Regions from separate parts of the Paenibacillus sp. MMO-58 genome, predicted to be linked through region 1. Evidence: predicted binding sites of a transcription regulator. Region 1 holds the regulator's gene; the other holds the start of a gene.
The links. Region 1 encodes NrdR, which represses ribonucleotide reductase genes. Its sites were predicted from a motif close to AACACNATATATNGTGTT; they were not measured.
Positions count from the first base shown of each region.

Region 2: WFJ73_RS09485 (adenosylcobalamin-dependent ribonucleoside-diphosphate reductase) is a predicted target of NrdR. The motif match lies at 1,880-1,897, and genes of this name have one in related genera.

Region 1 is NZ_JBBCVY010000001.1:97,573-101,188, forward strand. It holds gene ytaF (sporulation membrane protein YtaF) at 1-213, shown strand, start outside; gene coaE (dephospho-CoA kinase) at 259-855, shown strand; gene WFJ73_RS00425 (lytic transglycosylase domain-containing protein) at 852-1,418, shown strand; gene WFJ73_RS00430 (alpha/beta-type small acid-soluble spore protein) at 1,501-1,713, opposite strand; gene nrdR (transcriptional regulator NrdR) at 1,830-2,297, shown strand; gene WFJ73_RS00440 (VOC family protein) at 2,371-2,754, shown strand; gene WFJ73_RS00445 (SGNH/GDSL hydrolase family protein) at 2,847-3,616, shown strand, end outside.
Region 2 is NZ_JBBCVY010000002.1:807,048-810,663, forward strand. It holds gene WFJ73_RS09485 (adenosylcobalamin-dependent ribonucleoside-diphosphate reductase) at 1-1,818, opposite strand, end outside; gene WFJ73_RS09490 (DEAD/DEAH box helicase) at 2,150-3,616, shown strand, end outside.

The DNA of each region.
Region 1 (3,616 bases):
TTGTCGTTTGACGCATTTGGCGCCGGAATCGGAGCGGCTATGATCGGATTATCTCCTTTACTAACACCTATTATGATTGCTGCGGCCAGTGCTTTATTTCTGCTTGGCGGGATGCGGTTTGGCTTCCGGTTCTCGAACTGGAAAGGCATGCAGGCGATATCGGTGCTGCCGGGCATTTTATTAATCATAATCGGCATTTTAAAGCTGTTATAAAGTCATAAGCAATACGCAGGAGTTACTTGAACGGGGTGAAAGCTAATGAAGATCGGTTTAACCGGCGGGATCGCTACCGGCAAAAGCACCGTGGCTGCCATGCTGGTAGAACGCGGTGCGATGCTGGTCGATGCCGATCAGGTTGCGAGAGAAGTTGTTATGCCCGGCGAACCGGCTTTAGAAGCGGTCGCCTCCGCGTTTGGACAAGCTGTTATACATACGGATGGAACATTGGACAGAAAGGCGCTTGGTAGCATCGTGTTCAATAACCGCGATTTGCTGGCGCAGCTTGAGAATATCCTTCATCCGGCAATACGTAACCGCATGCAGCAGCGGATAAGGCAGTATGAAGAGCAGAACCCACGGCAATTGGTCGTTGCGGATATCCCGCTTTTGTACGAGACGGGTCAAGAAAAGCTGTACGACGGGGTGATGGTCGTTTACGTTTCCCAGACGCTTCAGCTAAAAAGGCTGATGGAACGGAACGCAATCGCAGAAGAGGAAGCACGGAGACGCATTGGACTTCAAATGGATATTGAGCAGAAGAGAAGCCGCGCGGACTGGGTTATTGATAACGGCGGTTCGCTTGACGAGACTAGGCGGCAGGTGGACGATTTCTGGAAGAGCAAGGGTTTGCCATGAAGTGGTTGGTTCGGAAAAGAGTGCTTCTTATTCTGCTCATTGGCTTCATTGGCGTCTTATTTCTTAATTCTAATTGGCTTGCCCGGATGATGTATCCGATTCAATATAAAGAAGACATACGCGCAAGCGCATCGAATTACGGTGTTGATCCGCATCTGATTGCGGCAATTATCCGGACGGAAACGAATTATTCGACGGGACAAGTCTCCAAAAAAGGGGCGCTTGGCCTTATGCAGATTATGCCGGATACGGCTGACTGGATCGTGAAGCAGGCAGATTTCAACAATGTCACAAGAGATATGCTGCAGAATCGGCCGGATGTCAGTATCGAGGTAGGAGCATGGTATTTGCAGTCCTTGCACAAACAGTTCAAGCAGAATACAGTAGCCGTTATTGCGGCTTACAATGCCGGTCCCGGCAATGTGAAAAAGTGGCTGGATACGGGCAAATGGGATGGAAAGCTGGACACAACGGATCAAATTCCGTATGGGGAAACCCGTCACTATGTACAACGCGTTATTTATTATTATAATAAGTACAAAGATCTTTATCCTGTTATTTAACTTGGACAAGAAGAAGCCTTGGCTGTCCGCCGCTTCAGGACGGAACAGCCAAAGCATCTGTTATACATGACTGATGAAATCATTATTGACGGCCAGCAAGGGATTGTTCGGCAATTTGCACTAGGCGGCGAGTAATGTTACCCCCGATGTAGCCTGCGTCTTTAGTAAGCAGGTTGCCGTAGTAACCGTCTTGCGACAACGCAATACCCAGCTCTTGAGCGACCTCATATTTCATTTGGTCCAGTGCTGCAGTAGCTTGCGGTACAAGTACTTGGTTGCTGTTGTTCGAGCTCATTGATGTTCACCTCCTTGCGGTTGGTAAATGTATTATGTGCGGAATTCGCAACTTCATTCAGGTAACGACTGGAAAATTCTTAAAAATAAAAACAGGATTCGGAAGGAGTGAAAAAAATGAAATGCCCTTACTGCGATTTTGCCGGTACGAAAGTGCTTGATTCCAGGCCAGCTAACGAGAACAAGTCCATCCGCAGACGGCGTGAATGCGAAAAATGCAACCGCCGTTTTACGACCTTCGAGATGATTGAGGAAACACCGCTTATCGTGATTAAGAAAGACGGGAGCCGGGAAGAATTCAGCCGCGACAAAATACTGCGCGGTCTCATCCGTGCATGCGAGAAGCGTCCTGTCTCGGTTGAACGACTCGAGGTCATCGTCTCCGAAGTGGAGAAGGAGCTCCGGACAACAGCGCTCGCGGAAGTCGAAAGCCGCGAGATCGGCGAGATCGTGATGAGCCAGCTGTATCCGGTTGACGAAGTGGCTTATGTGCGCTTTGCATCCGTGTACAGACAGTTCAAGGACATTGATATGTTCATGAAGGAACTGAATAGCTTGTTATCCAAACATCCAATGAACAATTAATTTTGCTGCGTGAATAGTCCTCCCTTTAGGGGAAGGACTATTTTTGCATCTATACAAGCCGGGAGTTGAGAAAATGGTAAAGATTGAAGCATTGGATCACCTTGTATTGACCGTGGCCAGTATTGAGAAGACGGCAGCTTTTTACGAAAAGGTGCTGAATATGGAGGTCATTGTCTTTGGCGATAACCGAAAGGCGCTGCTATTCGGCCGGCAGAAGTTCAACCTGCATGAAGCGGGGAAAGAATTTGAACCGAAGGCAAGGAGCCCGCGTCCGGGGTCTGCGGATTTCTGTCTCGTTACGAAAACGCCGCTGGATGAGGTCATCCGGCATTTGGCTGCTTGCGGGGTGCCAATCGAGGAAGGGCCGGTCGCCCGTACGGGGGCAGTAGGAACAATCGTATCGGTGTATTTTCGCGATCCGGATTATAATCTGGTGGAAGTATCGAATTATACATAATTTCTTCTATAACATCTTTAATTTCTACCGCGCGTGCTCGCTTGGTGGTTCTCTATAATGTATAGAGATACCCGGAGCAGGAGGCGATAGATTTGCATAATAGCAACTTCACAGGTCCGGCAGCACCTAAAGATCCGGCCGAGAAACGAAGCGGATTTTTTATTCTTTTTGATACCATAATAGAAGCAAGCCCCCGTCAAGACGGGAAGTTCACGGAAGAGATTTACCTGGAAGGAAGGCTGAGCGAGAAAGCAAAATTCTCCGGAGGCGTTGAGAACGAGGAAATATTGGCGTTTCTATCTAGCTGCGAAGGGTTCCGCAAGCTGGTACATAGCATGGGAATAACGGTGAACGTACATGACGACAGCACCCGATCGGACGTATTTTTCAGCATGGAGAATTGGGGGAAAACCAGCAAATATGAGTCAGGCACGAGGATCCGGATTCCTTGCGAGACTGACGGATCGGAGACCGTAGTTGTTCTAGCAGACATTGAATGGTCAACGGATGATGACGTGCCAGGCAAATTTGCTTTTGAATTTGACCAAGCCGGCGCGCTTGCGACAGTAAGTATAAGGCTGTACCTGAATGATGGCTTTGAAGTTCCGGAGATGGAAGTTGAACCTCCGGTTGAATTCGGGACGGATGTTTATCGCGGGATGATCGCCAAATCGTTATTGAAGAAAGGTAATAACAAACGGTTAAAGGCCGCTATTGAGAAGGCAAGACGAGGCGAGGATGTCACCATTGCCTATATCGGTGGTTCCATTACGCAAGGAGCCGGAGCGAAGCCGATTCATACGGAGTGTTATGCGTTTAAAGCCTATGAATGGTTTAAAAGGATGTATGGCCAGGCTGGTGC
Region 2 (3,616 bases), on a different contig from region 1:
AACCGTAAAGTCGCTTGGACAATTCGCCGTCTTCGAGATCGAACTGTCGACCCAGCGCTGAATCGCCGCTTGCACGCGGATATGATCCTTCGCCGACAAATTCATCGCCGTTACGAAGTAATCCGGCAGCTCTTCGCCCGGATGGGCGTCCTTCCATGCCTGCGCGATTGGCACCAGCTGTTTGTCGAAGCCGAGACGGCTCTGACGGAAGTACTCGAATGCAAAATACGGCTCGATGCCAGTCGACGTACCTACCATCGTACCGGTGCTGCCCGTTGGAGCCTGCGTAATAACGGTCACGTTGCGCATGCCTTTGGCCAGAACCGCTTCGCCTACCTCAGGGAATTCCGACACCATGTTTTTCATAAACCCGCTTTGGAGGAACTTCTCTGCGTCAAACGCTTCAAACGAGCCTTTCTCCGACGCGATCTGCGCCGAGGCGAGATAAGCCTCCCGTGCCATAAAGCCATATATTTTATCGAGGAACAGAAGCGATTCCGGGCTGCCGTAACGGACGCCCAGTTTGATCATAAGCTCGGCAAGACCCATCGTGCCAAGGCCAACGCGGCGCTCCTTCTTCTGATTCTTCTCATTCTCTTCGAAATGATATGGGGTTGTATCAATAACGTTATCGAGGAAGCGAACGGACCACTGGGTTACCTTCGCCAGCTCATCCCAATTCACGTCATGCTTGCTCTCATCGTAAAATTTGGACAGATTAATAGCGGACAGGTTGCAGACGCCCCAGCCTGGCAGCCCTTGCTCGCCGCACGGATTCGTGCAAATAATCGGGTTGAAATACCAGCTGTTCGACATCTGGTTGTAGTACTCCATAAAGACGACGCCTGGCTCAGCGGATTTCCAAGCCGATTCAATAATCGTATGCCATACGTCGCGTGCGCGAACCGTTTTATAATGGACAACCTTCTTGCCAAGCTTCTTCCATGCTTCCAGATCGCCGTTCCACAGCTCGTCGTAATCGGTTTCCTTGGTATCCGGGAATACAAGCTCCCAGTCCAGGTCTTCCTTCACGGCTTTCATAAAAGCATTGCTTACGCATACCGATAGGTTTGCATTCGTCACTTGCCCCATCGTTTGCTTGACGGTAATGAAATCAAGCACATCCGGATGCCAGTCGTTAATCATTAGCATGAGCGCGCCCCTGCGGCTTCCGCCCTGTTCAATCAGGCCGGTCGTATAGCTGAACAGGCCTCCCCAGGATACGGCACCGCTGGAGGAGCCGTTAACGCCAGCAACAACAGCCCGTCTAGGACGCAGCGAAGACAGGTTGATTCCCACGCCGCCGCCGCGCGCCATGATTTCCGTCATCTCCGACAGAGTTGTCATAATACCGCCGCGGCTGTCCTTCGGCGAAGGAATTACGTAACAGTTGAACAGCGTCAATTCGTCGCTCGCGCCGGCGCCGGCAGCAATACGGCCGCCAGGAACCAGCTTCCAGTCATCCAGAATGTAACGGAACCTTTCCGTCCAGGTACTCCGATTCTCTTCGCCTTGCTCAACGCCAGCCATCGCACCGGCTAGACGGTCCCACATCTCTTCCGGAGTCTTTTCTATAGTAAGCGTGAGTTTCTCCACGCTGGATGTTACGGTATCTCCGCTTCTAAGCTTGACGGTCACTTCGTCGCCTCTGCGTTCGATGACCTCCCCAACCTCTTTGGCCGGGAATTTTGGATCATCCTTCGTCAGGACCAGTACGACATCCCCTACTGCCGTATTTTTTGTGTCCGCGTTTTTCCAAGCATAACGGTCTAAAAATATTTTTTCGCTAAGTCCTTCCAATTTCTGCGTCATTGCCATCCGATTGGTCCTTCCTCCCATGTCCCTTATATCGCATACACACCTCTTATCGCATGTGTCGGGCACCATATATTGTGTGTACCACTTATTATACTATACTACATATCGGTATCCACAGCTGTTTTTACCTATTTCGCCGCTTTTCTCCGCTTACATTGGCTATTCTCTTTCTAATGCTTGTCTTATCGCTAATTTTACTGCTTATTTACTAAGATTTGATGAAAAAGGCCATACTAGTGACAACTATCTCTATTCGCAAAAGGAGCTGCCTATCGTGACCTTTACTATGAATGATCAGGCGAAATTGAATCCCGCCTCTACGGAAGCTAATATGGTCCGGCGCAAGCTTCATCCGCTTGTAGACCTGCAATGTGACCGCACCTGGTTCGATGAGCTTCAGAACCGGGTCGCCAAGAATGGTCCATGGGACGATTGGACGCTCTATCAGCTGACGATGGAAGCCGAGCAGGCCAAGCGGGTCGACAGCTTCGAACAGCTGCAGTGCTTGCGGACGCTCCCCTCCTTCGAGCCGATGCCGCATCAGGTGGACACGGCACGCAAGGTTGTTCACGAGATGGGCGGCCGCGCTATTCTCGCCGATGAAGTCGGACTTGGCAAAACGATTGAAGCCGGACTCGTCATCAAAGAATACATGGTCCGCGGACTCGTCCGAAAGGCTCTTATTCTTGTTCCCGCTTCCCTCGTCTTGCAATGGGTGAGAGAGCTGAATTCGAAGTTTGGCATCTCGGCCGTCGCGCAGAAGAAGGAGCATACCTGGCAATACGACGTTGTGGTTGCTTCTATAGATACGGCCAAGCGTGATCCGCACCGCGAGATTATTCTGGGTCAGGATTACGATATGATCATTATTGATGAAGCGCATAAGCTCAAGAACAAAAAGACGACAAACTACCAATTTGCGCTCCAGCTCAGCAAAAAATATTGCCTTCTTCTGACGGCTACCCCGATTCAGAACGATCTAGATGAGTTATATAACCTTATTACGCTGCTTAAGCCCGGCCAGTTAGGCGGTCAAAGCGAGTTCGCAGCCAACTTCGTTGTCGACAAGCGTCTGCCGAAAAACGAAGATCAGCTGCAGGATGCTCTCTCCACCGTCATGATCCGCAACCGGCGCGGAGACGGCGGAATATCGTTCACCAAGCGAGTCGTGAAAAATATCCCGCTGGAGCTGTCTCCCGAAGAGAAGGCTCTCTATGACGCGGTGACGGCATTCGTTCGGGACCGTTACAAGGAAGACGGCGTCGATATGATGAGTATGCTTCCGCTTGTTACGCTGCAGCGCGAGGTTTGCAGCAGCCGGGACGCCGTATTTATTACGCTTGTTAATCTGTTCAAAAAAACGGCTGAGGATTCCCCTATCCGTCCGAAAATCTGGGAGCTGGTCGAATTTATCAAGCAGATCAAAGCCAATACCAAGGCTGAAAAAGTAATGGAGCTCATCCGGCAGATTAACGATAAAGTCATCATCTTCACCGAGTACAGGGCGTCGCAGGAGTATCTGCTGCAGTTCTTCCGTTCGCATGACATTTTGGCCGTGCCTTACCGGGGCGGCATGAACCGCGGGAAAAAGGACTGGATGATGGATCTGTTCCGCGGCCGCGCCCAAGTGCTTATCGCAACCGAAGCCGGCGGCGAAGGAATCAATCTGCAGTTCTGCCACAATATGATTAACTTCGATCTCCCTTGGAATCCCATGCGCGTGGAGCAGCGGATCGGCCGCGTTCACCGGCTTGGACAGAAGGAAGACGTCAAGATCTATAATCTGTGTACGCTCGGC